DNA from 3 places in the Desulfocurvus vexinensis DSM 17965 genome. Region 3 is predicted to be linked to each of the others. Evidence: predicted binding sites of a transcription regulator. Region 3 holds the regulator's gene; each other region holds the start of a gene.
What was found. Region 3 encodes sigma-54, which starts transcription at its own class of promoters, with help from an activator protein. Its sites were predicted from a motif close to CTGGCACGGNNNNTGCTT; they were not measured.
Positions count from the first base shown of each region.

Region 1 (10,297 bases), on a different contig from region 3:
CCGGGAGCAGGAAGGCCAGGAGCAGGCCCGTGAGCACGGCGTGGAAGTCGTCCACGCTGGACTCGCGGTCCATGATCCGGCAGCACAGCGCCTCGACGGCCACAGCCGTGGCGCACGACAGGGCCATGACCCGCAGGGCGGGCAGGCCGTAATAGACCACGGCCATGACCGCGGCGGGAACAAGGGCCAGGATATACTGTTGCATGACCCCGGTGACGGTGCGGCCGCAGTGCCAGTGGGGCGGCGCGGCCACGGTGTACAGGGTGGGTGCGGTTGCCTCTTTCGCCATGGGAGCGTCCTCTCTTCTCGGTTACTCGCCCTGCAGGCGGCAGGCGGTGAGGGCCGAGGCCTGAAGTTCCAGGGTCTGCTTGCCCAGCCGGATGAACTGCATCAGGGGCCGCCGAGCCGTGCAGGCATAGCCGCACAGGCCGCATTCCATGCAGGCCTCGATGTGGTACTCCTTGGCCTTGTCGAACAGCTTGAACTCGACGAAGCGGGTGATGAACCCGGGCAGGATCCGCGACGGGCAGACCAGCACGCATTCGCCGCAGTTGATGCAGGCCTTGTCGGTGACCGGCGGGAAAGCCGCGGCGGGCACGACGGTCAGGGCGTAGTCGCCCTTGGCCACCCCGGCATCGGTCGAGGCCACGGCCTTGCCGCGCAGGGGCCCGCCCACGACCACGCGGTCGCAGGGCTCGGGCGCGACGCCCGCCTGGGCCAGCACGTCGGCCAGCGGCGTGCCGACCTTGACCAGCAGCGCCTTGTCGCCAACGGTGAGCACCGTCTCGGTGAGCGGCAGCCCGGTTTCGGCCACCCGGCCCACGCCGTACAGGTCCATGACGCTGACCACGGTCACGCCGTTCATGGACTCCTTGCCCGTGACGGCCTTGACCACCAGCGGGTTCAGGCTGGAGGGGTACACGGGCGAGAGCTGCTTGACGGTGCAGCCGTGCAGGGTCGCGGCGCTGCCCGCAGGCACGGCCAGGACCACCGACGGGGGCTCCACCAGCTTCTGCACCAGGGCCAGGCCCTTTTCCAGGGTCTCGCGGCACTGGGCCAGCAGCGCCTCGGCGATGTGCGTGCCGGGCTCGGGGTTCAGGCCGTTGACCACCAAAAGCGGCGCCTTGGCGAAGGCCGAGGTGGACACGCCCAGGGACTTCAGGGCCTTCTTGAGGTCGTCGCGCGACAGGCCGTCCAGGGGCACGGGCGCGACGGCGGGGGCGGTCGGAGCGGCCTCGCCCTCCTTGGCGGGCTGGGCCGGGCCGGCGGTGATGACCACCTCGGCGTCGGTCACGTCGGCCACCACGCCCAGGATGGGCGAGTGGGCGTCGCCCACGGAGGTGCCGGGATGCTCGGCCACCAGGGTCCCGGGGTTCACCGGGGCCTTCTTCTTGATTGTTTTCGTGGAATGACCGCGCAGGGGAATGCGCACAACCCCGGGCTCGGGGCCGGCCTGCACGGGACCGCTGCTACCGCTAAGAAGGCTGAATCTCGGCTTGGTCATGGCGCTCACCGGAAATGGCACTTGTTGCAGTCTTCTGGGGTATGGGGGCCAGCGCCCTTTTCCTTGTGACACTGCATGCAACCCACGTGGTAGGCCTCCATCCGGGCCGCCAGGGGGAGATCCTTGGACTCGAAGTGGCAGGAGGAGCACGAAGGATACATGGTGCCGCCCTTCTCCATGCCGTGGCAGTTCTCGCAGCCCTCGAGCTTCTGGTCGAACATGTCCGCGTGGCAGTCGGCGCAGCGCTTGTGGGTGGCGTCCATCAGCGAGGGCATGGCCTCGTCGCCCTCCTGCTGGTGGCAGTCGGAGCAGGCCGTGGGCTCGGGCTCGATGGTGCTGTCGTGGTGGCAATCGGTGCAGCCGCCCACGTAGTCCTTGTGGCCCTCGTGGTCGAACTTGCTCTCGGCCAGTTCGGCGTGGTGGCAGCGGTTGCAGTACTGCTGGTCGATGGCGTCCTGGTGCGCGGCCACGAAGCCATCCTCATAGGAGGCAGGGTGGCAGGAGCCGCAGGGCAGAGGCTTGCTCGAGGGCTCGTCGCTCTCGTGGTGGCACTGCTGGCAGGGTATCTGGTACTTCTCGGCATGGACCTTGTGGGTGAATACCACCTTGCCCCCGGCGTTCTCGAACAGCAGGCGGGTGGGCATCTCTTCCGTGGAACCCGGACTCAGATACCCCACCACCCCCAGCACTCCCAGGAGCACCGTGACGATGGCGATCGGCTTGTAGCGCGTTTGCACGGGACACTTCCTCTCTGCGGTTGATTGGGCCACACACCGTTTGAAACTCCTGCAACGCCTTCCGCGTCCTGCCCAAAAAGGGACGCGGGAAGCAGTGCGCCTCCTGCCCTAGATGCTCCGGCGGCCCGGATGGCCCGGGCCCGCTCCCGTTGCCCCAACCGTCCAGCGGCGCCTGTCTGGCGCCGCAAAGGCGGGCCCGGCGGCCCGTGGCGCGCCCGCAGACATCCCTGCGGGCACCGCCCCGGCGCACCAGGCGGACGGCAACTCCCCGACTGCCCGCGCCAGGGCGGGCCCGACAGCCAGCCCGCAGGCCGGCTTCATCGCCAGGTTCGGCCAGGTGAAGGCCATGGCCTTCGCTCCTTGGTCTTGACGCTCCTCGGGAGGGCCGGAAAACGACACCCCACGTCGCTTCCGGCAGCCGCATCACGCCTGTAAAAACAGGCTTTTCGTTTCAGAGGCTAGTACTCCGAACCACATTTTGACAGCCCGTGTCAAGCCCACTCTTTTTTTCGGATATATTTCACATGCTCCTGCGCCATATCATTATATGGAAGACGCGTCTTGCAAAGTACCGCCATGCGCACACTATGGCACTGCATTCCGACTGCTCCACTCGCCTTTTCCCGCAATGGCCCCAGCGCTGCCAAGCCACGGCTGGCGGGCGCTCCCCGGATTCGTTCCGTCGCCCTGCCCGCCCCGGGTGCGCTGCCCGGGCCCCAGTTGCGCACGCAACCAGCCCCCCGCAACCGCCCCGGCGCCGCCCCGCACCCCGCTGCAAATTAATTTCGCACCCGCAGGGCGCCCGCCAGGGCAACAGCCACTAATATGCCGACATATTTTACTTTAATTCACATCCCGCTTCGGGGGAAACCGCAAATTCTTTTATTCACAAAAAGCGCGACTCCGGTTGCCAAATGCTTCCAGCCTGCTGTACAGCCTGTAGCTGGGAGACCGCGCCTCGCGGCGCACATGCCGAGCCTGGAGGAACGGGGCTCGTATTTTTCATCCAGCGCCCCCCGGGGCAAGACGAAGGGAGAATCGCCATGGCCAAGAAAACCGTCTACAGCGTCTGCGGCATGTGCTCCGTGCGCTGCCCCATCATGGTGGAAACCGAAGACGGCAACGTGAGCTTCATCCAGGGCAACCCGCACGATCCCGGCATGGCCGGCGGCCTGTGCCCGCGCGGCGGGGCGGGCTACGCCCTGCTCATGGACGAGGAGCGCCCCCAGGCGCCCATGATCCGCCAGGGCGCGCGCGGCGAAGGCAAGTGGAAGACCGTGACCTGGGACGAGGCCCTGGACTACGTGGCCGACAAGCTCCGGGCCATCATGGCCGAGCACGGCCCGCGCGCGGTGCTGTGGTCCGACCGCGGCGGCCCCTTCGCCGACCTGCACCAGGCCTTCATGCGCGCCATCGGCTCGCCCAACTACTGCAACCACGACGCCGCCTGCGCGCGCAACGTGCAACACGCCGCCAAGTCCGTCATGGGCAAGGGCCGCAAGGAAGTCGGCTACGACTACAAGAACTGCAAGCACCTCGTCTTGCAGACGCGCAACATCTTCGAGGCCATCAACGTCAAGGAAGTCAACGGCGTGCTGGACAGCAAGGCCGCCGGGGGCAAGGTCACCTGCATCGACATCCGGGCCAACATCACCGCCACCAAGGCCGACAACTTCTTCATGATCCGCCCCGGCACGGACTACGCCTTCAACCTGGCCGTGATCAACACCCTGCTGGCCAACGGCTGGTACGACAAGGACTACGCCGAGCGCTTCATCGAGGGCCTGGACACGCTCGAGGCCTTCGTCGCGCCCTACACCCCCGAGTGGGCCGAGCAGGAGACCGGCATTTCCGCCGAGGCCATCGTCAAGTTCTGCAAGGAGCTGAAATCCGCCGCCCCCGCCGTGATCTGGCACCCGGGCTGGATGACCGCGCGTTACACCACGTCCTTCTACGTCAGCCGCACGGCGTACCTGATCAACGCCCTGCTGGGGTCCATCGGCGCCAAGGGCGGCCTGCCCTTCGTCAACGGCCCCGGCGACTTCGGCAAGAAGGGCCTCAAGTCCTTCGCGGCCCTGTTCCCCAAGCCCGAGGAAAAGCGCGCCGACGGCGCGGGCTGGAAGCTCAAGCACATCGACGCGGGCCCCGGGCTCATCAACAAGGCCTACGAGGCCATCGAATCCGGCGACCCGTACCCGGTCAAGGCCTACATCGTGCACCGCCACGACCCGCTGCACGCCATGCCCGACCAGGCACGCATGAAGAAGATATGGGAAAACCTCGACCTGCTGGTAGCCACGACCTTCAGCTGGTCCGACACCGCCTGGCACGCCGACGTGGTCCTGCCCATGAGCACCTACCTGGAGCGCGACTCGCCCATCGCCACCAAGAAGGGCGTCAAGGCGTACTTCTTCCGCCGCGACCGCGCCGTGGAGCCGCGCTACGACACCCGGGCCGAATGGGAAATCCTCGGCGGGCTGGCCAAGCGCCTGGGCCGCCCCGAGCTGGCCTTCGAGACCGCCCAGGACATGTGGAACTTCCAGCTCGACGGCACGGGTTACACCCCGGCGGACTTCGACGCCACCGGCGAGATCTGGCTGGCCGACAAGCCCAAGTACCGCACCTGGGACGAGCTCAAGTTCGGCACGCCCTCGGGCAAGATCGAGGTCGTCTGCCAGAAGCTCGAAGACATGGGCCTGCCCTCGCTGCTGCCCTACCAGAGCCCGGCGGCCCCGCCCGAAGGCCAGTTCCGCATCGCCTTTGGCCGCTGCGCCCTGCACACCCAGGGTCACACCGTCAACAACACCATGCTCAACGAGCAGATGCCCGTGAACCCGGTGTGGATCAACACCGCCCGGGCCAAGGCCCTGGGCCTGGCCGACGGTGACGCCATCACCGTGTCCGGCGGGGGCTACTCGGCCCAGTCCGTGGCCCTGGTCACGGACTTCATCCACCCCGAGGCGGCCTTCATGGTCCACGGCTTCGGCCACCGCATCCCCGCCGAATCGCGCTCCTCGCGGGGCATCGCCGACCAGGAGATGATGACCGGCGGCCTGGACAAGGTGGACCCGGCGGGCGGCGCCATCGCCATGCAGGAGCACTTCATCACCATCGCCAAGGCATAACGGCACAGGCAAGATACAAACAACCCCCGCGCCGGGGGAGCGGCCCGCCGCTCCCCCGGCGCCCCCTTTTCCCCGGGCCCGATCCAGGATATGGTTGCGCCTGCCGCGTCCCCGCAACCCTGACCGGAGCGCCCGAGCCCATGGCGAATCCCCGCATCCGTCCCCTGACTGTCCTGGCCCTGGTCCTGGCCCTGGCCGCCTTGCGGCCCGCGCCCGCCACGGCCCTGGAGGGCCTGCCCTTCTGCGCGGGCGAGCGGCTGGTCTACACCCTGCGCTGGGCCGCCCTCACCGCCGGAGAGTCGTCCATCGAGGTCTTGCCCGTGACGCAGGTGGACGGCGAGCCTGCCCTGCACTTCCGGATGCAGGCCAAGACCACCGAGTTCGTGGACTTCTTCTACAAGGTCCGCGACACGGTGGACGCCTACACCGACACCGGGCTGAACCGCTCGCTGCTCTACCTCAAGAAGCAGCGCGAGGGCTCCTACAAGCGCGACATCACGGTGCGCTTCTTCTGGGACCGCTTCAAGGCCCAGTACTCCAACCTCACCAACGGCCCCAAGGACCCCATCGGCGTCTACCCGGACACCTTCGACCCCCTGTCGGTGTTCTACGCCTTCCGCATCATGCCCCTGGAGCTGGGGGGCACGGTGCTGCGCCCGGTGACGGACGGGGTGAAATGCGTCCTGGGCCGGGCCACGGTGCTGGCCCGCGAGACCGTGGAGGTGCCTGCCGGGACCTTCGACTGCTACCTCGTGGAGCCGGACCTGTCCCACGTGGGCGGCGTGTTCCGCAAGAGCCCGGGGGCCGCGCTGCACGTCTGGGTCACCGCCGACGAGCGGCGCATCCCGGTGCGCATCTCCAGCAAGGTCGCCGTGGGCCACTTCCATGCCCTGCTGACCGAGATGCAGGGCCCGGCGGACTGCTACGCGGGCTGGGCCCCCGGGCCCTGAGCGGGGCGTCGGTTTTCCGACACCCCGGGGCCCGGCGCCCGCGCGCCGCCCGGCCCGCCCCCGGCCCCGCCGCCCGGAATGCGGCCCGGGCCGCCGCTTTCACGGCCCCGCCCCGCGCCGGGCCGCCGCCCGCCTGCTGGCGGGCATGGTCCTTGCTTTCCCGTGTGGACCGTCCCCCATGGAGGACCGCATGCCCAGCGACCAGACCGCCCAGGGCGCCCCGCCGCCCCTGGCCGGGCCCGTGCCCGACCCCGCCGTGGCCCGCGCCCGGCGCATCAAGCTGTACGAGGAGGACATCTTCGGCGGCGACACCGACGTGCCCGAGGTCCACTGGTCCGTGCCCTGGGCCGACCTGATGATGACCATGTTCGTGCTGTTCACGGTGCTCTTCGTCTACGCCAGCGCGAAGATGGACTATCTCCAGGCGTTCCGGGGGCATGTGGAGTTCGAAAGTGTGGACCAGGTCTCCGAGGTGGGCACGCGCAAGGGCGATGTGCCGGTGTACGACAAGCACGTGCCCGGCCTGCTGCCTGAAACGGGCCCGCAGAAGCTCTTCGAGTCCGTCAGCGCGGCGGTCACCGAGTCGGCCCTGACCGACGTGCATGTGGAACTGGAGGGCGACACCGTGCGCATCAGCATGCACGGGCCCATGCTCTTCGAGCGCTTCGACGCCCGAGTGCAGCCCGAGGGCCTGCGCTTCCTGGCCGCCGTGTCGGCCATCGCGGCCAAGGCCCGCTACGACGTGCACGTCCATGGGCACACGGACAACACCCCCGTGCACACCCCCGAGTTCGAGACCAACTGGGAGCTCTCCACCGCGCGGGCGCTGAACGTGGCGCGCGTGCTCATGGGCGCCGGGCGGGTGGACCCCGCGCAGATCACCGTTTCCGGGCATGCCATGTACAAGCCGCGCACCCCGAACATCACCCCCGAAAGCAGGCTGCGCAACCGCCGCGTGGAAATCGAGCTCAAGCGGCCAACGGCCCCCGCGTCCATCGACTACAAGGGAGAAGGGCAATGACCCGTTCCAACGCCATCGGCGCCGCCCTGTGCGTGATCATCTTCATCATCGCCTTCGCCATGGCTGGCAGCCTGGGGGCCTACCTGAACCTGGAGGCCATCCTGGTCGTGGCCTCGGGCACCCTGGGCGCCACGCTGCTCTCCTTCCCGCTGGACCAGATCAAGACCGCCTTTTTCGTGGCCCGGGGCGCCTACCGCCACGGCGGCACCAACCCCGACGACGTCATCGGCGTGCTGCTGGACCTGTCCATCCGCTCGCGCGTGGACGGGCTGCAAAGCCTCGAGCACGCCGGGGAGCGCACCACCTTCAACTTCCTGCGCGAAGCCCTGAACATGGTGGCCGACAACTACGCCGTGGACGACATCCGCGACATCCTGATGACGGAGATCCATTTCTTCAAGATCCGGCGCCGCCAGCAGGAGCGCGTGTTCCGGGCCATGGCGGCCTACTCCCCGGCCTTCGGCCTGGCGGGCAGCGTCATCGGCCTCATCGGCCTGCTCTTCGGGCTGGGCAACACCGGCGAAATCCTCAAATACATCCCCATCGCGCTCATCTCCACCCTGTACGGCATCCTGCTGGGCAACTTCGTGCTCTCGCCCGTGGCCGAGAACATCCGCAGCAAGACCGACCGGGAGATCCTGGTCCACAAGCTGATCATCGAGGGCGTCACGGCCATCAAGACCGAGACCAACCCCCACGTGCTGGAGAAGAAGCTCTCCTCGTTCCTGACCCCGGCCGCGCGCCGCGAAACCCGCGAGACCTTCGACGACATGCGCCGGCGCTACCTCAAGCTGGCCCGCCAGCGCCGCGACGCCGAAGCCCCCGCCGAGGCCCCCGGGGCCGGAACGGGCGGCGGCGCCGCCCAGCGCAGGCGCTAGCCGGGGCGCTGCGGGGCGGAGGTCATGCTCCGCCCCGGTCGCGAAATGGGTGGCTTGGCCGGGCAGGCGGAGTGAATCCTGAAGCAACGGCATTGGTGGAGCCAGCGGGGCAGCCCGCTGGCTTTTGCGTCCGCACGGGGATGCGGGGGCCAGCCAGCCCGTCGCGCCGGGGCAGGCCGCCCTGCCCCGGGGCCCGCAGGCGCGGCCCCGGGCGGAAGCTATCCGGCGCTGACCACCGGGCCCGCCGGGGCTGCGGGCTGCTCCGGGCCGTCGGCCCAGGCCGTGACCACGCGGTTCTTGCCGCCGTTCTTGGCGGCATAGAGGGCGTCGTCCGCCGCGCGCTTGAGCTCTTCGGCCACGAGCTCCACGTCGCCCAGCAGCGGCCCGGGGCCCTCGGCCACGCCCACGCTGAGCGAGGTGCCGGGGATGCCCAGGTCGGCGAAACGGCGGCGGATGCGCTCGGCCAGCTCCACCGCGCCCCGGCGCGACACCCCGGCCACCAGCACCCCGAACTCGTCGCCCCCGTAGCGGAAGGGCGTGTCCTTCTCCTCGCGGGTGGACAGGCGCAGGATCTCCGCCAGGCGGATGAGCAGGTCGTCGCCCGCCATGTGCCCCAGGGTGTCGTTCACGCCCTTGAACCCGTCGCAGTCGATCATCATCAGGTGGAAGGCCTCGCCGCGCTCCAGGGCCCGGGCGGCCATCTCGCGCACGCGGATCTCGAAGAAGCGGCGGTTGGAGATGCGCGTCAGGCCGTCGAGAAAGGAGAGCTGCTCGAACTTCTCCATGCTCTGGGCCGTGTCGTTCAGGCGGCAGCGCAGCCAGTCCTCGCGGCTGGCAATGGCGTGGACCATCCAGTAGAAATTGCGCTTGAGTTGCATGAGCTCGTGCTCGTCGTCGCCCTCGGGGGGCAGGGGCCATTCGGCGTCGTAGTCGCCCTGCTTCACCCGCAGGCAGAAGTTGTTCATGGCCCGGATGTCGGCCATGAAGATGACGTTGCCCAGGTAGTTGGCCAGCGGCTTGAGGGCGATGGCGAAGGCGATGATGAACACGCACAGGAACAGCTCGAGCTGCTCCATGCGGTTGCCGTAGGCCAGGAACAGCGCCGCCGCCATGGGCGCGAGCACGGTCAGGCCGAGGATCAGGGACAGTTTGGTATCGACTTTCATGGCTGTTCGACTCTCATGGCAGGCCCTGCGCAAGGCCAGACCCCTTCGGGATGGCCGGCCCCGCCCCGGCCCGCCGGAGGCCGCCCCCGGTAGACCGGAGTCCCCTCCGGCGCGCGCCGCCCCGGCGGGGCCACGCGGAGCCGACCCTAATTGAAATTGAAAATCATTGTCAATAATATCTTTCGCGTTTCGCCGCGAAAAGTGCAGCTTCGCACGGAATCGCCCGTCCGGCACAGCCCGAGCGCCGGGAGGAGCGGAACAGCGGGCAAGGCACGCAATCCGGGAGGATGGGAGCGCCGCGAGATGGCGAGTCTTCCTGCCCTGCCTCCGGGGCGGGGGCACGCGCCGACCCCGGGGGTGGTGGACGTGCGAGTGCTGGCCTTATCACCGGACGCGCGGGCACGCGGGGGTTCTGCCCAGCTGGCGGCGTAGTGCTGAACCCTTATCTCCGGGCGCGCGGGCACGCGGGGAATCACGCTGCTGGAACTGCTGCCTGACAGCCTTATCTCCGGGCGCGCGAGCACGCGGGACCGCAATGCGGCCATGTGCGCACAGCTCAAGCCCTATCCCCAAGCGCACGGACGCGCGGTCGGCGCTCCGGGCGCAGCTTGAGGCGGCTTTGCTTTCTCCCTGAGCGCGCGGGCACGCGGCTGTGCGCGGTGTCCAGATCCAGGGCGTGGCCGTGCACTTCCCCTGGCGCGCGGGCGCGCGACAAAGCCGCAGATCGCCCGCCGCAGTGGCGCGAGCGGCGGGCCAGCGACAGGCCCACCGGGGTCCGCGCGGCATGAAGGCCGCGACAGCCCCACCCGCCCCCAGCCTTCCCTGTCCTTTTATGCTCCCGCCGACTGACGCCCCCTGCCAACTCCCCGCCCACCGAATGTCCCCGCCGCCCCGCCCCAAATTTTTGCACAAGCCA
Region 1 covers NZ_KI912582.1:210,751-221,047, reverse strand. Annotated here, with positions in the region: gene G495_RS0115645 (RnfABCDGE type electron transport complex subunit D) at 1-289, opposite strand, end outside; gene G495_RS22910 (4Fe-4S dicluster domain-containing protein) at 311-1,504, opposite strand; gene G495_RS0115635 (cytochrome c3 family protein) at 1,510-2,241, opposite strand; gene G495_RS0115630 (molybdopterin-dependent oxidoreductase) at 3,285-5,366, shown strand; gene G495_RS0115625 (DUF3108 domain-containing protein) at 5,507-6,316, shown strand; gene G495_RS20670 (OmpA/MotB family protein) at 6,507-7,337, shown strand; gene G495_RS19770 (motility protein A) at 7,334-8,215, shown strand; gene G495_RS19765 (GGDEF domain-containing protein) at 8,434-9,381, opposite strand.
Region 1: G495_RS20670 (OmpA/MotB family protein) is a predicted target of sigma-54. The motif match lies at 6,457-6,474, and genes of this name have one in related genera.

Region 2 (10,297 bases), on a different contig from region 3:
CTTTACGAAAGACCAAACTCAAGCACTCTTCGATGACAGCAAAGAAGACGCTCCTATGGCGGATGTCCAACAATTGCCGAAGCCGGAGAATGGTGAACTGATCCACTCGCTGATGTACTGGATGGTCAAAAATGACCATGTATTTCTCCTGCAAAGTCAGTCTCTTCGGACCGAAGCTGCGGAAGAATATTTTTCGTGGCTATTGGCAGATAAAACGGGCGTCCTGCCTAAAGGGGTCAAGGTCGTCTTTGCCAGCAAGTTCGACGCACAGGCGGTAGGAGGTGATCTCGAGGACATTAGGGAAGTCATCGTCGGAGGAACGGTCACGCGGCAGGCTGGACCGGAGTCGCTTCCAACAGAGACCGTGGTTGAAGAGTCGGGGGGGTTGAGCCAAACGTTGCTAGCTGGCTGGCTCAAGGCCCGAAAAGTTCTTGTTGCCCTGATTGATAATGAGGCCGATGTTGAAAAAATAATGCAAAAATTACCTGAAGATGGCTCACTTTCAGTGGAAGTTCACATCGGATATAAAACAAAAAAGCGGAAAATGAGCCGTGCCATACTGAAGGATCTGGAAGTTGGATTGAGGAATCTCCCTGATAGCCAACTGCAGGTTCGTGGCAAAGATGGACGGCAGGCTCCAGATGGAACGGTGCGTTTACAACATCCTGCGAGTGTCCTTTTTGTTACCCACGGTGAAGGGGAAGCCAAAAGGCCAACCAGCCTGCTCCAACCAGAAGATGTCTTGCGATCGATGCTCGAAGCCTATAATGTTTTTGTCTCCAATGGGAAAATAACAGACGGCGTGCAACGTGGACAGCAGACTTAAGCATATTTTTCAACTGGTATCAGCGGTTGCGGTAGGCATTGCCGCCCACCGCTGGGTGAACCTTTCAGTTTGGGAAGGCATGGCCAATGGGCTCTTCGCCTTTCTTGGACTACTCGTGGCCGCGCTGGTTCAGGTGATACCGATTACCGCCGGATTTACCCAGCCCGACTTCGTGTCACCTGCCGAGGCGAAGAAACTTGGGACCGCTCTCGAGATTCAGCAAAAGCTATGGCTTGCGTTGCTCGGGATAGCCTTCGTGTCAGTCTTGGTGCTCGTCCTAGGCGTAGCCGTCGCCCCCCACGATAAGGAAGTCTTGGCAGCAGACTCTTTGCGTTCTTTATCCGCCCCTTGGTTAAGTGGTGCGATTGCCTTCATGGTGTGGTATGTAGCCATCCGTGCATTATCATTGATTCCTGGTGTATTGAGCTTGCAGAGAATTCGCAGCAGATTGAACATAGAAGCGGCCAAACATCATGAGCGGGTTCGACCCCAGGCCTTTGATAATCAGAACATCATTGCTTCTGCAAGGCCAATTGTTCCTGATGGGTATGGGAAAATGATCACTCCAAAGAAGGATGAAGACGCTTCTCACTCAGCGGACACCTGATAGCGAACGGAGACTGTCCAAAGCGCAGAGGCGTTAGGCAGGACAACATGTGGGATAGTTTCTTTGGCTTTCTTTTGTATTCCTTCTAGGCCCAGCACATTGCGGTTGTGCCTCTACACCCCTCTGGCAACAGGTTCCCGCATCCGAAAAGGGTGCGGGGACCTGTTGTTTTTTGGGCGTGGGATTCCGGCGGAGCGGGGTGGGGCCGTGGCGGCAGGCCCTGACCGGGCCGGGCAGGCAGGGCCTCGGCAGAGCTCTGGGTTCCGCGCGCCGCAGCCCAGGATGACGCCCGGCGCTCTGGCCATGCCCGGGCGTGACCAGGGTATGGGCCTGGGCAGCGCTGGAGACGGGGCTCGGCGTTCTGCGCCCCGAGCCTTTGCCCGTGCCTCGACCCCTGCCCTGGCCGGGCCCGGGCGGGTCCGGGCGTCCACGGACCTGGAGCGGGCTGCGCGTTCGTACCGTCGGCCCGGGCCTGCCCGGACGCCCCGCCCCGCGCGCAAGTTCCTGGCCTGCGTCAATAAATCCCGCCGCCTTGTGTTGACACTGATTTTCATTTTCAATATTTATGGCTCCGGCCCTGGTGAACCCCGGCCAAAGGAGTGGCGATGGGCAAGGTCAATTCGCATCTGGCGCACGATCCGGTTCGAGAGTTGTGGCCCCTCATGGAGCGCCTGGGCACGCCGTTGCAGGTGCTGGACATGGGCGGGCGGCTTTTGGAGTGCAACCCTGCGGCCCGCAGCCTGCTGGGCCTGGGGGACGACGACTGCTGGCGGGGGCGCTGCCTGTGCTCCGGCAACGGCAACGGCGGCGGCGCGGCCCACCTGCCGGAGCTGCTGCGCGAATGCGCCCAGGGCCTGCGCGACGAGTTCGTCGTGGAGGAAGACCTGCCCGCGCCGGACGGCGAGGCGCTCACCGTGCGCCGCAGCGGGGCCGTGCTGCGCGACGGGCAGGGCCGGCCCCTGTGCGTTGTGGCCGCCCTGGAGGACCGCTCCGCCGTGCGCCGGGCCGAGGTCCGCCTGCGCCACGCCGCCCTGCACGACGCCCTGACCGGCCTGCCCAACCGCACGCTGTTCATGGAGCGGCTGCAAAGCGCCCACCGCCTGGCCCGGCGCCACGACGACTACGATTTTTCCGTGCTCTTCCTGGACTTCGACCGCTTCAAGCTGGTCAACGACAGCCTGGGCCACCGCGCGGGGGACGAGTTCCTGAACTGCGCGGCGGCGCGCATCCGCTCCTGCCTGCGCGACGTGGACACCCTGGCGCGCTTTGGCGGCGACGAGTTCACCGTGCTGCTGCCCGACGCCTGGGAGCTGCGCGAGGTCAGGGGCGTCATCGAGCGCATCCGCGAAACCCTGGGCGAGCCGGTGCGCTTCGGCGACCGCGAGTTCTTCAGCAGCGTGAGCATCGGCGTGGTGCTGGGCGCGGGCCGCTACCAAAGCGCCGAGGACATCATGCGCGACGCCGAGACGGCCATGTACCGCTCCAAGGCCGCAGGCAAGGCGGGCTACGCCCTGTTCGACGACGGCATGCACCGCCACGCGCTGCGCCTGCTGGAGTGCGAGGCCGAGCTGCGCCGGGCCCTGGCGCGCGACGAGCTGATCCTGCACTACCAGCCCATAGTGGACCTGGAGAGCGCGGCGGTGTCCGGGGTGGAGGCGCTCATCCGCTGGCAGCACCCCGAGCGCGGTCTGCTGCCCCCGGGGGAGTTCATCCCCCTGGCCGAGGAGGCCGGGCTGATCATGGACATCGACCGCTGGGTGCTGGGCGAGGCCTGCCGCCAGCTGCGCGCCTGGGCCGGGGCCGGGCTGCCCGGCCAGGCCACGGTGAGCGTCAACCTGTCGCCGCGCTTCTTCATGCGCCACGACGCGGCCAGGGACTTCGAAGCCATCGTGCGTGCCAGCGGCGCCCCGGCCAGCCGCCTCAAGATCGAGATCACCGAATCGCTGCTGCTGGACCCCTCCAGCGAGGTGGAGCAGGCCATCGGCACCGTGCGGGCCATGGGCGCGTCCCTGGTCATGGACGATTTCGGCACGGGCTACTCGTCGCTGTCCAACCTGCACCGCTTCCCCTTCGACACCATCAAGATCGACCGCTCCTTCATCGCGCGCATGGTGGACAGCCCGGTCCATGGCGGCACCGTGCGGGCCATCATCGGCCTGGGGCGCACCTTCGGCATGGACGTGGTGGCCGAGGGCGTGGAGACGCCCGGGCAGGCCGAAGCCCTGCGGGCCCTGGGCTGCGACCGCGCCCAGGGCTGGCTCTACGCCCGCGCGGTGGACGCGCACGCCGCCGGGGCCCTGCTCGGCAGGGCGCTGTACGCCGGGGGGCGCGAGGGCGGGCCGGGGAGCGCGCCGCTGGCCGTGGGGGCCTGAGGGCCAGGGCGCCCGGGCCCCGGGCCGCACGGCCCTGCGGGCCGGGCTTGGCAAACGCCGCGCCCCGGTGTATCCAATGCGCGGACCGGGGCGCCGCCCCGGCCCGCAACCCTGACGCATACCGGAGGCGGACGATGGCACGGTTTACCCTGGGCGGGGCGCTGCTGGCCCTGCTGCTTGTCGCGGGGCTGGCCCTGGCGGGCTGCCAGACCACAGGAGCCGGGGCGCAGAAGGCCGCCCCTGCGGCCTCATCCGCCCCTGCCGTCCAGGCCGACCCCATGGCCGACCTGGACAAACGCATGTTCCTGCTGCCCGATGGCCGCGACATGAGCTACATCGTCGTGCGCGTCACGCGCCTGGGCGTGAGCGAGACTGCGGTGCGCAAGGCGGCGCAGGACCTGACCCTGGCCGACTTCCGCGCCTGGCTGAACGAGACGGCCCGGGCGCACCGCGTGAACTACCTGGGCAGCGGCAGGTTCCAGGTGGACGCCCTGGACTTCACCCTGGGCTCGGAGCGCTTCGCCGAGGCCTCCTTCCTGATGCACCTCACGCGCTTTGTCAGCGCCGGGCGCACCATCGACGGCATCATCCTCGACCAGACGGTGCTCGACGGGCGCGACCTGACCTCCTACGCGGGGCTCAAGGCCTACGAGCTGCTGCTCGAGCGCAAGGCCGGGCTCTAGGGCCCCGCCCACGCCATGCAAAAAAACGGGGTGCGACCGCAAGGCCGCACCCCGTTTGCGTTCGGCGAGGGGCTTTGGCGCTACTTGGCGTCCACCACGCGCACGGCGGTGCCGTAGCAGGAGATGTACTTGCTGCCGTCGGGATGAAAGGCCACGTTTTCCTGGTAGCCGACGATGGCGTTGGCCCCGTTGGTCAGGGCGCGGGTGATCATGCCGTAGAAGGCCTGCTCCATGTCATAGGCCCGGAAGGCGGCGAGCCCGATGATGCGGCGCACGGCCTTGCCCGGCATGTCCCCGGTGGTCACGACCTGGAACTGGCCGGAGGTGAACAGGTCCTTGGCGCTGTCGATCTTCTGTCTCTGGGCGCCTTCGGGCTCGGGGCGTTTGAGCAGCGAGAGCATGGTGGTCCTCCTTGGAAACTGGGCTTGCGGGATGCGAGGTGTCGAACCGCTGGCACTGGCCGCGCGGATCGCCCTCCTTCAAGCAAACACCTTGCCAACGGGGCAACATGCCGTAAACCAAAGATTTGTCAGGAATCGTTGCCCCGGGGGGCGCGGCGGCGGGGCCTGCGGCGTCAAGGGTCCGCTTTTCCCTCGACTTTCAAAAACCGGGGAATTAGGTAAAGGGCAGGAACCCGAACCCCGGGGCGCCCCGGGAACCTGTCTGCGAGAAGAGGCCATGCGCAAGGGTGTGAAGATTTTCGGCACGTTCAACGGCATCTCGCCCCAGGCCTTCGAACGCCTGGAGGAAGTGCTCGATTTCGACGAGGTCAGCTACGCGGACGGCACCGTGACCATCGAGCACGACGGCGAGTACGAGCAGGTGGAGGACGTGGTGCTGCGGGTCATGGAGGCCATGGCCGACGGGCACGAGAGCGGCCTGGACATCATCGACCACGACGAGAACCTGCTCACCCGCTACGTGATCGAGGCCGACGGCTTCCGCGCCAAACAGATGGACATGGACGACGTGGTGGCGCCGTACCCTAACTCCCAGGCCTGAGGCCGGGCGCGGCCCGGGGCGGCGGCCAGCCCCGGGCGCGGGCCGGGTCAGGCCGAGGCGATGACGGCGCCCAGCAGGCGCGACAGGCGCCCGGCGGCGGCCTCGGCCTGGGCGATGACGTCCGCCAGGGAGGTCTCGCCCATGCAGTCGGGCAGGTTCTTGTTGGTCAGGCACGAGATGCCCAGCACCGCAAGGCCCATATGCCGCGCGGCGATGACCTCCAGCACGGTGGACATGCCCACGGCGTCGGCCCCCAGCAGCCGGAAGGCGCGGGTTTCCGCCGGGCTCTCAAGATTTGGCCCGCTTACGCCGATATAGACACCACGCTCCAGGCGAATGCCCAGCTCGCGGGCCCGCTCCAGGGCCAGATCGCGCAGCCCGGCGTCGTAGATGCGGCTCATGTCCGGGAAGCGCTCGCCCCAGGCGTCCTGGTTGGGCCCGATGAGCGGGTTGGCCCCGGTGAAGTTGATGTGGTCGGTGATGAGCATCAGCCCGCCCGCGTCGAACTGGGGGTTCAGGGCGCCTGCGGCGTTGGTGATGATCAGCCGCGAGACGCCCAGGGCGGCCAGGGTGCGCACGCCCATGCAGACCTCGGCGGGCGACCAGCCCTCGTAGAGGTGGAAGCGCCCGCGCTGGACCCACACGGGCACCTCGCCCACCAGGGCCGCCGTCAACTTTCCGGCGTGGCTCTGCACGGTGGAGCACGGGAAGCCAGGGATGGCCGCGTAGTCGAAGGAGGCCACCTCGGCCAGGCCGTCGGCCCAGGCGCCAAGGCCCGTGCCCAGGACGACCGCGATGCGCGCCGCATGGGGCGCGGGCAGGCCCGCGCGGATGAAGTCCGCAGCTTTCTGGACTTTTTCGATGTTTTGCATAATTGTATGAGTCTTCGGGACGGGGTTGGCGGAACTGGTCGGCCCCGGCGGCCATCCGGGGGAGAGTGTTGACGCATTCCACCTGTGTGTCAACGCCGGAGCAACACTAGCGGAGCATCACGCATGGATATCGTCACCCTACTTGGTTCCATACTCGGCTTCGTGCTCGTCATCGGGGCCATGGCCATGGGCGGGGACCTCAGCCTGTTCTACAACGGGCCGGGCCTGCTCATCGTCGTGGGTGGAACCTTCGCGGCCATCTGCGTGACCTTCCCCCTGAAGGACGTCATCGACTCGCACATGGGCGCCTTGTCCATGTTCGCCAAGAAGAAGGGCAAGGTCGAGGACGTGGTCAACATCATGGTGCGCATCGCCGAGATCAGCCGCCGCGAGGGCCTCATCGCCCTGGAGAACATCCAGACTGAGAACCCCATCCTCAAGAAGGCCTGCCAGCTCATCGCCGACAACGCCGACCCCATGCTCATCCGCGACACCCTGACCATCGAAATCGGCACCATGAAGCGCCGCCACAACATCTCCATCGAGGTGTTCCAGAAGCTGGCGGGCTACGCCCCGGCCTTCGGGATGATCGGCACCCTCATCGGCCTGGTGCAGATGCTCTCCAACCTTTCGGACCCGACCTCCCTGGGCCCGGCCATGGCCGTGGCCATCCTGACCACCTTCTACGGCACCATCATGGCCAACCTGATCTTCTTGCCCTTCGCGGGCAAGATGCGCGCGCGCACCAGCCAGGAGGAGCTGCACCTGCAGATCATCTTCGAGGGCGCCAAGTCCATCCTGGAGAACAACAACCCGCGGCTGGTGTACGAGAAGCTGTCCTCGTTCGAGCCGCCCAAGGAGCGCAAGAGCAGTGGCCGATGACAAGTGGGAATCCGTCCTCGGCACCGAGGAGCTGGAGCCCGAAAGGAACGAATGGATCCTGACGTTCGCGGATCTGGTCACCCTGCTGCTGGTGTTCTTCATCCTGCTCTATTCCATGTCCACCCTGGACCCCAAGAAGTTCACGGACTCGTTCCTGTCCGTGAAGCTGGCCCTGGGCAAGAAGGACGACCAGCTCATGACCGCCCGCGTCAAGAGCGAGGAGGCCGCCATCCTGGACACGGTGATGCTGCAAAAGCAGCTCATCGAGGCCCAGCGCAAGGTCTTTTCCGACGTGCGCACCTTCATCACCCGCAAGGGCGTGGAGGGCGTGGTCGGCGCCGTGCTCGAAGAGGGCAAGATCACCCTGCGCCTGCCCGGCGACGTGCTGTTCGCCAGCGGCGAGGTGGAGCTGAACGAGCGCGGCCAGGAGGTCCTGCGCCAGCTCAAGGATTTCCTGGTCAAGGCCAACGACCAGCAGATCAACATCAAGGGCTTCACCGACGACGTGCCCCCCAGCCCGCGCTCACGCTTCAAGGATAACTGGGAAATTTCGTCCTTGCGGGCCGTGTATGTTTTGCGCTATTTAATGCAGCTCGGTATCGACCAAAAGCGGCTGACAGCAACGGGGCTGGCCGACATGGAGCCCCTGTTCCCCAACAACACGGAGGAGAACCGCACCCGCAACCGCCGCGTCGAGATCGTGCTCGAAAAGCAGGTGAGCAAGTAGCAGGAGTCGCCATGTCTTCCGAGGAATTGTCCTTTTCCATCGCCGGCGACGAGCAGGGCGCCCAGCGCCGGGCCTTCCGCGCCAAGATTCCCGGACTTGGGGTCTTCATCCCCGAGCGCGGCGCGACCTGCGAGGTCATGGACGTGTCCGCCATGGGCCTGGCCTTCAAGGCCCCGGGGGGCGCGCCCTACGCGCCGGGAGCCCAGCTCGAGTTCGACCTGCTCATCAACAAGAAGGTGTTCATCCCCAAGCTGCGCGCCAAGGTCATGCGCATCCTGGACAACGGCCTTGTGGGCTGCAATTTCGAAGCCCTGGAACGCCGCCAGGAGGTCAAGCTCGACAAGCTCGTCCTCGAGGTCCAAAAGCGCATGATCGCCCTGCGCAAGAAGCAGCAGAGCCAATGATCCAACCAGGACAAGGAACGTGCCCACCAAAGGAAAAGTACTGGTAGCCAACAGGGGCGAGATCGCCATGAGGATAGCCCAGGCCTGTATCAAATTGGGCCTGGATTTTGTTTGTGTCCATACCGCCGCCGATGCCCACTCCGGGCATGTGCGCCTGGCCCGGGAAAAGGGCGGCCCGGGTTCTTTGTACAGGATTTCGTCCTATCAGGACGCCAATGAATTACTTGCGGTAGCAGACGATGCGGGCGCAACGGCAATCCACCCCGGCTACGGATTCTTCGCCGAGGACTTCCGTTTCGCCCGGCGCGTCACCGAGCGCATGCGTTCCCTGACGTGGATCGGCCCCTCCTGGCGCGTGATCCGCGAGCTGGGCGACAAGATCAATACCAAGCGCCTGGCCCGCGGGCTGGGCGTGCCCACGGTGCCGGGGTCCGACCGCCCGCTCTACGACGAGCCCGAGGCCGAGGAGATCGCGGCCAATTTGTTCAGCTTCCAGCAGGAGCAGGGCGTGGCCCGGCCCGTGGTGCTGCTCAAGGCCTCGGCGGGCGGCGGCGGCATGGGCATCGAGGAAATCCACGACATCGATTCCTTCCGCATGACCTACCGGCGCATCCGCAACTACGCCAAGCGCCAGTTCGGCGACGAGGGCGTGCTCGTGGAGCAGCGCATCTTCGACTTCAACCACCTGGAGGTCCAGGTGCTGGGCGACCGCCACGGCGGCGAGCCCCTGCACTTTGGCACCCGCAACTGCTCCGTGCAGTCCACGGGCCGCCAGAAGCGCATCGAGGTCGCCCCGGGGTTCGCCCCCGCCGAGGTGCGCTACGGCTTCGACGCCGCCGGGGTGCTCGAGGCCATCAAGGACCACAGCCTGGCCATCGCCCGCGAGGCGGGCTACGACAGCGTGGGCACCTGGGAATGGATCGTGACCCCCAAGGGCGAGCCGTTCCTCATGGAGGTCAACACGCGCATCCAGGTGGAGAACGGCGTGTCCGCCGTCATCTCGCGCATTGCGGGCAAGGGCGGGGTGGACCTCATCGCCGAGCAGATTCGCTGCGCCCTGGGCGAGCGCCCCGGCTACACCCAGAAGGACATCACCTTCGAGGGCGTGGGCATCGAGTACCGCCTCATCGCCGAGGACCCCGACAACAAGTTCACCCCCTGGGCCGGGCGCATCGACACCTTCGCCTGGGAGCCCGCGCCCTGGCTGTCGGTGTACACCCAGGTGCCCACCGACGAGCCCTACCAGATTCCCACGGACTTCGACCCCAACCTGGCCCTGGCCATCATCTGGGGCAAGGACCTGGCCGAGGCCAAGGCGCGCGGCCTTGAGTTCCTTGACAAGCTGGTGTTGGACGGTACAGATTCCACAGGCGTGGAGCTCAAGTCCAACGTGGAATTTCTGCGTCACAAGACGGAGAACCTGCTGGTTTTCTAGGCGCGCCGCGCCTCAACCCCCGGCGCCAGCCCGCCCCGCCCGAATCCTCGCGCGGGGCGCACCGCCGCGTCGGCCATCCCCCGGACAGCCATGGACATCGAAAAGCGCATCCTGAGCCTCACGGAACGGCTCAATTATATCAAGGACATCTTCGCCGAGAAGGAAAACGCCAACATCGAGCTGCTGCAATCCAAGCTCGCGGACTTTGCGGCCAACGGCGCCGACATGTCGGCCCAGGAGGCCGGCCGCCAGCTCGAAGCCCTGGAAGACCTCTACGTCTTCCTGGAGAAGAAGCTCGAGCGCGACCTGACGCCCATGGACAAGGTGCGCATCGTGCGCCATCCCCAGCGCATCTGCCTCAAGGATATCCTGGAAAACGTCTACGACAACTACACCGAGATCGGCGGCGAGGGCGAGTACAACATCGACCCGAGCATGCTCATCGCCCGGGCCTATATCGCCCGCCGCGTGGGTGGCAAGGTCTACA
Region 2 covers NZ_JAEX01000002.1:201,080-211,376, forward strand. Annotated here, with positions in the region: gene G495_RS21585 (hypothetical protein) at 1-826, shown strand, start outside; gene G495_RS21590 (hypothetical protein) at 810-1,433, shown strand; gene G495_RS17540 (putative bifunctional diguanylate cyclase/phosphodiesterase) at 2,039-3,805, shown strand; gene G495_RS0103905 (hypothetical protein) at 3,940-4,488, shown strand; gene G495_RS0103910 (YbjQ family protein) at 4,569-4,889, opposite strand; gene G495_RS0103915 (hypothetical protein) at 5,167-5,490, shown strand; gene G495_RS0103920 (purine-nucleoside phosphorylase) at 5,538-6,362, opposite strand; gene G495_RS0103925 (motility protein A) at 6,486-7,244, shown strand; gene G495_RS0103930 (OmpA/MotB family protein) at 7,234-7,971, shown strand; gene G495_RS0103935 (PilZ domain-containing protein) at 7,983-8,375, shown strand; gene G495_RS0103940 (biotin carboxylase N-terminal domain-containing protein) at 8,395-9,810, shown strand; gene G495_RS0103945 (carboxyl transferase domain-containing protein) at 9,901-10,297, shown strand, end outside.
Region 2: G495_RS0103910 (YbjQ family protein) is a predicted target of sigma-54. The motif match lies at 4,970-4,987, and genes of this name have one in related genera.

Region 3 (10,297 bases):
GGCATCCACGGACCGGACGCAGGAATTCTACGAGCGCGGCATCAGGGCGGCGCGGCAGGGGCGGTTCATGGCTGCGGACCACTTCTTCCAGCGCGCCGTGGCGCATGTCCATGGCCCGCAGGGCGTCGAGGGGCGGGTGCAGGGCGCGCGGCACATCGCGCGCATCTACACCGAGCTGGGGCTGGCGCGCATGGCCGCGCGGCACTACCGGCGGGCCCTGGCCATGCTGGAGCGGGCCGGGGCGCGCGGGTCGGTGCTGTTTGCGGCCATCACGGCGCGCCTGGAGGAGCTGAACGGCGCGAACCTGTCGCAGGCGCTGGCCGGGCTGGGCATCCTGTCGCCGGGCAACGGCCCGGTGACGCTGCTGGAGCTGCACGCCGCCGCCGTGCTGGACGAGGTGCGCGCCCTTGCGGCCCGGGGCGCCCCGGACGAGCAGGCCTGCGCCCGCGCGGCCCGGCGCCTGAACAGCGCCGAAGTGCCCACGGGCAAGGGCGGCGCCTGGACCGCCCAGCTCATCCTGGACCTGTGCACAGGCGGCGCCTCCGGGGAGTAGCCTGCGTCCGCCGCCCGGAAGCGGGGGCAACCCGTGACCGGCCCGGCGTTCCCTGGGCGCGGGGGCCCTGACCGCACCCGTTCGCCCCGGCTCCGGCCAGCGCCGCGTCTGAACCTTCCGTCATGTCTTCCAAAAGAGAAACGCCGCGAGCCTTCGCGCCGCGTGCAGGGCGTGCCCCGCTGCCCTGCGCGCGCCTGTGTCCCGCTGCGCTGCGCGGGCGCGCCGCTAGCGCCGGGCGCGGAAGAACTGGCGCAGCAGGTCGCCGCAGTCGTCGGCCAGTACGCCGCCCAGGGCGGCGAGGCGGTGGTTGACGAAGCCCAGGCTGGCCGCGTCGAGGCAGGAGGCCACGGCGCCGGATTTGGGGTCGGGCGCGCCGTAGACCAGGGCGGCCAGGCGCGCGTGGACCATGGCCCCCAGGCACATCAGGCAGGGCTCCAGGGTCACCACCAGGGTGCAGCCCGTGAGGCGGTAGTTGCCAAGGGCCAGGGCGCCCTGGCGCATGGCCAGGATTTCGGCGTGGGCCGTGGGGTCGGCGCTGGCGATGGGCGCGTTGGCCGCGCGGGCCAGCACGGCGCCGTCCGGCCCCAGGAGCACGGCGCCCACGGGCACCTCGCCCGCCTGGGCGGCGCGGCGGGCTTCGGCCAGGGCCTGGCGCATGGGCTCGTCCCAGGAGTCCAGGCCCGGGGGCAGGGTGGGGCGGTCGGGTGTGAGCATGGGGCCTTGGGCCCGGGGGCGGGCGCGGCGCCCGGCGGGGGCGCCGCGCCGCTCCGGCCCGGAGCTACTGGGCCCGCAGGTGGGCCACGGCGTTGTCGATGAGCACGGTGCCCAGGCGGGTGGCCTCGCCGCGCGTCCAGCCCGGGTGGTTGGTGACGTGGTTGTACGCCTCGGGGTGGGGCATGAGGCCCAGCACGCGGCCCGTGGGGTCGGTGATGCCCGCGATGCCCAGGGGCGAGCCGTTGGGGTTGGCCGGGTAGTCGGTGGTCACCTGCCCGGTGGCGGGGTCGGCGTATTGCAGGGCCACGAGGTTGGCGGCCACCAGGTCGCGCAGCACGGCGTCGTCCATGGGCACGAGCTTGCCCTCGCCGTGGCGCACGGGCAGGTCCAAGGTGTCCACGCCCCGGGTGAACACGCAGGGGCAGGCGGGGTTGGCCTTCAGGCGCACCCAACGGTCCTCGAACTTGGCGGAATCGTTGAGGGTCAGCGACACCTGGCGCTCGAAGTAGCGCCCGCCGATGGCCGGCAGCAGCCCGAGCTTGACCAGGAGCTGGAAGCCGTTGCAGATGCCCAGCACCAGCCCGCCCGCGTCGAAGAAGGCGCGCAGCTGCGCCACCAGGGGCTCGCCGCCCTTGGTGCGGGCAAACCGCCAGCGCAGGGCCGCGGCCTGGGCCGCGCCCAGGTCGTCGCCGTCCAGGAATCCGCCGGGGAAGATCAGGAAATTATAGTCCGCAAGGCGCACCCGTCCGGCGACCAGGTCCGAAAAATAGGTGATGTCGGCCTTGTCCGCTCCGGCCTGGCGGGCGGCATGGGCCGATTCCACCTCGCAATTGGTTCCGTATCCGGTGATGACCAGCGTCTTCACCTGGGCCATGGTCTCCTCCAATGTTTTCTTGACAGGCGAATGCCCGTTGACTAGCGTACCTGAAACACGAGGGACCATAATGAGACATCCACAAAGCGTCAACATGGAACCGTGATGACCCGGGCCCTCAAATTTCTGATTTTGCATGATAAATTAGCCAGATACAGAGGTTTTGCCACCGCCGCAACCCGCCAGGACCCTCCGGTTCCGGCGGGTTCGCACTTGAATGGCGCGCAGGCGGCGGCCCCGCGTACGACACGGGCGCGCGGCGCCTGGCCGCACGCACCGAGGACAATCAGCAAAGAGGGCAGGTCCTGACCATGAAGACCAAGTTCATTTTCGTCACCGGCGGCGTTCTCTCCTCCCTGGGCAAGGGGCTCGCGGCGGCTTCCATCGGGGCGCTGCTCAAGGCCCGGGGGCTCACCTGCACCATCCAGAAGCTCGACCCCTACATCAACGTCGATCCCGGGACCATGAACCCCTTCCAGCACGGCGAGGTCTACGTTACCGACGACGGCGCCGAGACCGACCTCGACATGGGCCACTACGAGCGCTACCTCGACGTGCCCATGAGCCAGCGCAACAACTACACCTCCGGCTCCATCTACCACACCGTGATCACCAAGGAGCGCCGGGGCGACTACCTGGGCGGCACGGTGCAGGTCATCCCGCACATCACCGACGAGATCAAGCGCGCCGTGCTCTCCCTGGGCGGCGACAACCTCGACGTGGCCCTGGTGGAGATCGGCGGCACCGTGGGCGACATCGAGGGTCTGCCCTTCCTGGAGGCCATCCGCCAGCTGCGCAGCGACCTGGGCAAGGAGAACGTCCTCTACATCCACCTGACCCTGGTGCCCTACATCAAGACCGCCGGCGAGCTGAAAACCAAGCCCACCCAGCACAGCGTCAAGGAGCTGCGCTCCATCGGCATCCAGCCCGACATCGTGCTGTGCCGCTCCGAGTGCGCCCTCGACGAGTCCGTGAAGGCCAAGATCGCCCTGTTCTGCAACGTGGACAAGGACGCCGTGTTCTGCGCCGTGGACGTGGACAATATCTACAAGGTGCCGCTCAAGCTCTACGACGAAGGCCTGGACCAGAAGGTCGCCATCATGCTCAAGCTGCCCGCCAAGAACCCGGACCTTTCGGCGTGGCACGCGCTGGTCCAGCGCCTGGACCACCCCCAGGGCGAGGTGACCATCGGCATCTGCGGCAAGTACGTGGACCTCAAGGAGGCCTACAAGAGCCTGCACGAGGCCCTGGTCCACGGCGGCGTGGCCAACGAGGTCAAGGTCAACCTGCGCTACATCAACTCCGAGGAGATCGACTCCAAGTCCGTGGCGGGGCTGCTCAAGGACTGCGACGGCGTGCTCGTGCCGGGCGGCTTCGGCTCGCGCGGGGTGGAGGGCAAGATCAAGGCCATCGAGTACGCCCGCAAGAACAAGGTGCCCTTCTTCGGCATCTGCCTGGGCATGCAGTGCGCGGTCATCGAGTTCGCGCGCAACGTGGCCGGGCTCGCGGGCGCCAACTCCGAGGAGTTCGACCAGAACACCGCGCATCCGGTGATCTACCTGATGAAGGAGTGGTACGACTTCCAGAAGGGGCGCATGGAAGTGCGCGACGCGCTGTGCAACAAGGGCGGCACCATGCGCCTGGGGGCCTACCCCTGCCGCCTGGTGTCCGACACCCAGGCCTACGCGGCCTACGGCCAGGACGATATCGACGAGCGCCACCGCCACCGCTACGAGTTCAACAAGGCCTACTTCGAGCAGCTCAAGGCCAAGGGCCTGACCTTCTCGGGCCTGTCGCCCGACGGCGAGCTGGTGGAGATCGTCGAGCTGGCCGACCATCCCTGGTTTTTGGGCTGCCAGTTCCACCCCGAGTTCAAGTCCAACCCCATGCGGCCCCACCCGTTGTTCCGCGAGTTCATCGGCGCGGCCAAGCGGCTGAAGTACGGCGCCAAAAAGAAAAAGGACTGACCCATGCCCCCGACCCCGGAAGAACTGCACCGGCTGGCCGAGGCCGGGCCCTTCGTCATCGCCGGGCCCTGCGCCCTGGAGAGCCGCGACGTGGCCCTGGCCGTGGGGCGGCGCCTGGCCGAGATCGGGAGCGCCCTTGGGCTGCCGGTCATCTTCAAAAGCTCCTTCGACAAGGCCAACCGCACCTCGGTGGAGAGCTTCCGCGGCCCGGGCCTGGAGCGGGGCCTGGATCTGCTGGCCGAGATCAAGGCCGAGACCGGCCTGCCCGTGCTCACGGACATCCACCTGCCCGCGCAGGCCGCGCCCGTGGCCGAGGTGGCCGACGTGCTCCAGATTCCGGCCTTCCTGTGCCGCCAGACGGACCTTTTGGTGGCCGCCGGGCGCACCGGGCGGGTGGTCAACGTCAAGAAGGGCCAGTTCGTCGCCCCGTGGGACATGGCCAACGCCGTGGGCAAGATCCGCAGCACCGGCAACGCCATGCTCTGGCTCACCGAGCGCGGGGCCAGCTTCGGCTACAACAACCTCGTGGTGGACATGCGCGCCATCCCGGCCATGCAGGCCCACGGCTGCCCGGTGGTCTTCGACGCCACGCATTCGGTGCAGCTGCCGGGCGGGCAGGGCGCCAGCTCCGGCGGGCAGCGCCAGTTCGTGCCGACCCTGGCCCGGGCCGCCGTGGCCGCCGGGGCCGACGGCGTGTTCCTGGAAACGCACCCCGACCCCAACCGCGCCCTGTGCGACGGCCCCAACTCCTGGCCGCTGGACCAGTTGGAGCCGCTGTTGCGCGACCTGCTTGACCTCTGGGGGGTGGCCCGTGCCCGGCGCGTCCGCTAGGCAGCGCGCCGCCGGGGTGCGGCTTCTGGTGCTCGACGTGGACGGCGTGCTCACCGACGGCGGGTTGTACTACGACCCCAAGGGCAATGTTTCCAAGCGCTTCAACGTGCAGGACGGCCTGGGCATCAAGGTCGCCCAGGGCGCGGGGCTGGAGATCGCCGTGATCACCGGGCTCAAGTCCGAGGCCGTGGAGAAGCGCGTGCGCGAGCTGGGCATCGAGGAATACCACGCCGGGCATCTGGCCAAGGCGCCGCTGCTGGACGGCATGCGCCAGGCGCGCGGCCTGGAATGGGCGCAGATGGCCTACCTGGGCGACGACTGGGTGGACGCCGGGCCCATGGGGCTGGTGGGCCTGCCCATGGCCGTGGCCAACGCCCAGCCGGAGATTTTGGACCTGGCGGCGTGGGTGTCCACGCGCCCGGGCGGACACGGCGCGGTGCGCGAGGCCGTGCGCTTCATCCTCGACGCCCGGGGCGACCTGGGGGCCCAGTGGGCCCTGTGGCGGTCGCGATGAGACGCTGGCTGCCCTGGGTGCTCCTGGTGGCCCTGGCCGTCGCGGCGGTGGCGGGCTGGTCGGCCTATCAGGCCCGGCAGGCCTTGCAGCGCGCCGCCGAGCTGCTGGACGACGTGGACGTGGACGTGTCGCTGCGCGGGGTGGAGCTCTCGCGCGGGGCCGACGGGCGCACGGAATGGCGCCTGAAGGCCGATGGCGCGCACTACGCCCAGGACACGGGCGTCGTGGCGGTGGACAATCCGCGCATCGTCTACTACCTCAATGACGGCACGGGCGAGGTCGCGGTCAACGCCACCAGCGGCGAGGTGAACCAGGCCTCGGGCGACGCCAGCCTGTGGCCGGATGTGGACATCGTTTCCGGCCCCAACCGGGCCCGGGCCGAGCGGCTGGACTACAGCAGCGCCGAGCGTCGGCTCGTGCTTACGGGCACTGTGCGCCTGTCGCGCCCCGACATGACCCTGGACGCGCCCCGGGTCGTGATGGACCTGGACACCAACGACATCCAGGCCGACGGCGGGATAGAAAGCGTGCTCACCGGCACCCTCGCCCCCGGCCCAAAGGAGTGATTCCGTGCAGCGAACCGCGAGAGCTTTTTGCGCCCTGTGCCTGCTGGCGCTGACCCTGTGCCTGGCCTGCGGCCCCGTCCTGGCGGCGGACAAGGGCAAGGCCAAGGGCGACCAGGTGCCGACCCGCATCACCTCCGAGAAGGTGCGCTACGAGCAGGGCGACCGGGTGGTGATCTTCGAGGGCCAGGTTTTCGTGCAGCGCCCGGACATGACCATCCGCTCGCGCAAGCTGACGGTGCACATGGCCAAGGGCTCCGCCGCCAAGGCCGCCCCCGGCCAGCCCGCCGGGCCCGGCGAGGTGGAGCGCATCGTGGCCGAGGGCGACGTGCAGCTTGAGCGCGAAGGCCGCCAGGGCACCTGCGCCACAGCCACCTACCACGTGCAGACCGGGGTGCTGGTCATGGAGGGCGAGCCCCGGCTCACCGACGGCGACAACCACATCACCGGGCGCATCATCCGCCTGTATCTCAAGGACAACCGCAGCGAGGTCGAGGGCGGCCCGGGCAAGCAGGTGGAGGCCATCTTCATGACCCCGCCGGAGGCCCAGTAGATGGCTCTGCTGGCGGCCAGCGGCCTGTGCAAGCGCTACGGCCAGCGCGAGGTGGTGCACGACATCGCCCTGGACGTGGCCCAGGGCGAGGTGGTCGGGCTGCTCGGGCCCAACGGCGCGGGCAAGACGACGACCTTCTACATGCTGGTCGGGCTCATCAAGCCCAACGGCGGCGAGGTCAGCCTGGACGGCGCCCAGCTCGCGGGGCTGCCCCTGCACGAGCGCGCGCGCCTGGGCCTGTCGTACCTGCCGCAGGAAAGCTCGGTGTTCCGCAAGCTTACCGTGCGCGAAAACCTGGAAATCATCCTGGAAAACACGAAGCTCTCGCACCGCGAGCAGAAGGCCAAGGCCGACGCCCTGCTGCACGAGCTGGGCATCGCCAAACTGTCCGCGCAAAAGGCCATGCACCTGTCCGGCGGCGAGCGCCGCCGTCTGGAGATCGCCCGGGCGCTGATCCTCGACCCCAAGTTCATGCTGCTCGACGAGCCCTTCGCGGGCATCGACCCCATCGCCGTGGACGATATCCAGGGCATCGTGCGCGGGCTGCGGGACCGCGGCATCGGGGTGCTCATTTCCGACCATAACGTGCGGGAAACACTGCGCATCTGCGACCGGGCCTATCTGGTCTACGAGGGCCGGGTCATCCTTTCGGGCACGCCCGTGGAGATTTGCGAGAACCCCCAGGCCCGCCAGGTCTACCTGGGCGAGGCCTTCAGCCTCTAATCTTGCGCAGTTCCTGCGCTTCCTTGCCTATACAAAATCCTTGCCATTTGAGTTGCAAGGCCTGTGCGTCTGTGGCATGGTCTGGCCGTGTCGCGCAAGGCAGGCCCCGCCGGACGGGGGCTTTTGGCCGCTCCGGCGGATAAGGCGCCCCTGCGGGCGCCCCGGGGCCCGGCACATCCAGCACCTGAACACGACGGGCAACGATGGGACTTGAACTCAGACAGCAGATGAAGCTTTCGCAGCAGCTGGTGATGACGCCCCAGCTGCAGCAGGCCATCAAGCTGCTTCAGCTTTCCCGCCTCGAACTGCTGGACGTGGTCCAGCAGGAGCTGCTCGAAAATCCCCTGCTGGATGAAAAGGCCGAGGAAGCCTTCGAGGACACCGCCGAGCGCGACGGCAAGGACGCCTTCGAGGCCGCCGCCGAGCCCGAGCGCCCGGCCCAGGGCGACGAGGCCGTGGAGCGCGATATTGCGCGCGATGCGGACTGGGAGAACTACCTGGGCGAGTTTTCCAGCTCGTCGCGCCAGGCGCTGATGCGCGAGTCCGAGGTGCCCGAGGAGGGCATGGCCTACGACGCCCGCCTGTCGGTGAAGCCCTCGCTGGAAAGCCACCTGGAGTGGCAGATCCGCCTGTCGGATTTCAGCCCCCGGGACGTGGCCATCAGCGAGGTGGTCATCGGCAACCTGGACTCGCACGGCTACCTGCAGGCCAGCAGCGAGGAGATCGCCGCCATGGCCGGGGCCAGCACGGCCCAGGTGGAGGCCGTGGTGCGGCGCATCCAGCGGCTGGACCCGGTGGGCGTTGCCGCGCGCGACCCGCGCGAATGCCTGCTGGTGCAGATCGAAGTCCTGGGCTACGACGACCCCATTCTCATCGAGCTGGTCAGCGAACACCTGGAAGACCTGGAGAAGGGCCGCTTCAAGCCCGTGGCCCGCAAGTTCCGCCTGACCATGGACCAGCTCAAGGAATACCTCGACCTGCTCCAGACCCTGGACCCCATGCCCGGCTCCAGCTACGGCGGCGGGGAGCCGCAGTACGTCAGCCCCGACGTGTACGTCTACGAGTACGACGGCGATTTCGTCATCGTGCTCAACGAGGAGGGCCTGCCCCGGCTCCAGCTCAATTCCTTCTACATGGACGGGCTGTTGGCCAAGAACTCCAAGGACAAGGAGTACGTGCAGGAGAAGATGCGCTCGGCGGTGTGGCTGATGAAGAGCCTGTTCCAGCGCCAGCGCACGCTCTACAAGGTGGTGGAGAGCATCGTGCGCTTCCAGGACGGCTTCTTCCGCCGCGGGGTCACGGCCCTCAAGCCGCTGATTCTCAAGGACATCGCCGACGACATCGAGATGCACGAGTCCACCATCAGCCGCATCACCACCAGCAAGTATGTGGCCACGCCCCACGGCGTGTTCGAGCTGAAGTTCTTCTTCAACAGCGCCCTGGAAATGGACGACGGCTCCCAGGTGGGCTCGGAGTCGGTCAAGGCGCTCATCAAGCAGCTCATCAGTGGCGAGGACCCGCGCCACCCCCTGTCCGACGAAAAGATCGCCGACCACCTGAAGGACACCCTCAAGGTCAACATCGCCCGGCGCACGGTGGCCAAATACCGCACGGCCCTGGGCGTCCGCTCCTCCTCCAAGCGCAAGCAGGTTTTTTGATCCCGCGCCGACTAGCCCTTTATTTCGGCCCGGTTTCGCTCTACACTGGAATTGGCGGAAACCCGCCCGACCAGTGCCGTTGTGTCACCCAAGACAGGAGGACAGCCCATGCAGATCAATTTCAACTTCAAGAACTTCGAACCCTCCGACCACCTCAGGAAGTACGCCACCGCGCGGTTCGAGAAGTTGATCAAGTACGCTGGCACCGACAACGCCGAACTGCAAATCAACCTGTCCGTGGAGAAGTTCCGCCAGAAGGCGGACGTGGTGCTCACCTGGGACGACAACAACCTCTCGGCCTTCGAGGAGTCCGAGGACATGTACAGCACCATCGACCTGGTGCTGGACAAGATGGACGCCCAGGTGCGCAAGATCCGCGAGAAGGCCAAGGACAAGCGCCGCCAGCGCGGCACCGTGCGCATGGACGTGGTGTCCTTCTCCGAGCCTGCGGGCGGCGGCGAGCGCGTGCCGACCATCACCGAGACCGACGCCTATGAGCCCAAGCCCATGTCCGTCGAGGAGGCGGCCATGCAGCTGGAGAGCCTGGGCTACGAGTTCCTGGTCTTCCAGAACGCGCAGACCGAGCGCATCAACGTCATCTATCTCCGCTCGAACGGGGATTTCGGCCTCATCGACCCGGGGATGTAACGCATGATCATTGGCGAGCTGTTGGAAAAGGAGCTGGTGTTGCCGGACCTTGCGGCCAGGACCAAGAACGCGGTCCTGGCCGAGTTGGTGGCCGTGGCCGGGGACCATGTCCCCGGCCTGGACGCCGGCGCGGCCCTCAAGGTGCTCAAGGAGCGCGAGAAGCTCGGCACCACCGGCATCGGGGACGGCGTCGCCATTCCCCACGGCAAGATGGACAGCATCGAGAGGATTGTCCTCGTGGTGGGGCGTAGCGCGCAGGGCGTGGAGTTCGACGCGCTGGACCACAAGCCCTGCACCATCTTCTTCCTTGTCCTGGCGCCCGAGCAGGTCGTCGGCCAGCACCTGCGGGTGCTGGCCGGCGTCTCGCGCCTGCTCAAGGACGACGCCTTCCGCAAGTCGTTCCTGGCTGCGGACGGGGCGGACGGCCTGTGGCGGCTGCTCCAGGGCGCGTAGGCGGAGGCGGGTCATGACCCAGGCGGCAGACGGCCACATCCCGGTGGTCATCCTCACCGGGCTGTCCGGTGCGGGCAAATCCACGGCCCTCAAGGTCTTCGAGGACCTGGGCTTCTTGTCCGTGGACGGCATGCCTCCGGGGCTCATCCCCGCCGTGGTGCGCCTGTTCGACACCCAGGCCGAGCTGCACCACCGGGGCCTGACCCTGGGCATCGACGTGCGCCAGTCGGACTTCCTGGCCCAGTG
Region 3 covers NZ_JAEX01000005.1:214,597-224,893, forward strand. Annotated here, with positions in the region: gene G495_RS0106520 (hypothetical protein) at 1-553, shown strand, start outside; gene tadA (tRNA adenosine(34) deaminase TadA) at 779-1,267, opposite strand; gene G495_RS0106530 (phosphoribosylformylglycinamidine synthase subunit PurQ) at 1,332-2,141, opposite strand; gene G495_RS0106535 (CTP synthase) at 2,453-4,108, shown strand; gene kdsA (3-deoxy-8-phosphooctulonate synthase) at 4,112-4,939, shown strand; gene G495_RS0106545 (KdsC family phosphatase) at 4,920-5,453, shown strand; gene lptC (LPS export ABC transporter periplasmic protein LptC) at 5,450-6,019, shown strand; gene G495_RS0106555 (LptA/OstA family protein) at 6,024-6,569, shown strand; gene lptB (LPS export ABC transporter ATP-binding protein) at 6,570-7,292, shown strand; gene rpoN (RNA polymerase factor sigma-54) at 7,496-8,950, shown strand; gene hpf (ribosome hibernation-promoting factor, HPF/YfiA family) at 9,059-9,598, shown strand; gene G495_RS0106575 (PTS sugar transporter subunit IIA) at 9,602-10,051, shown strand; gene rapZ (RNase adapter RapZ) at 10,065-10,297, shown strand, end outside.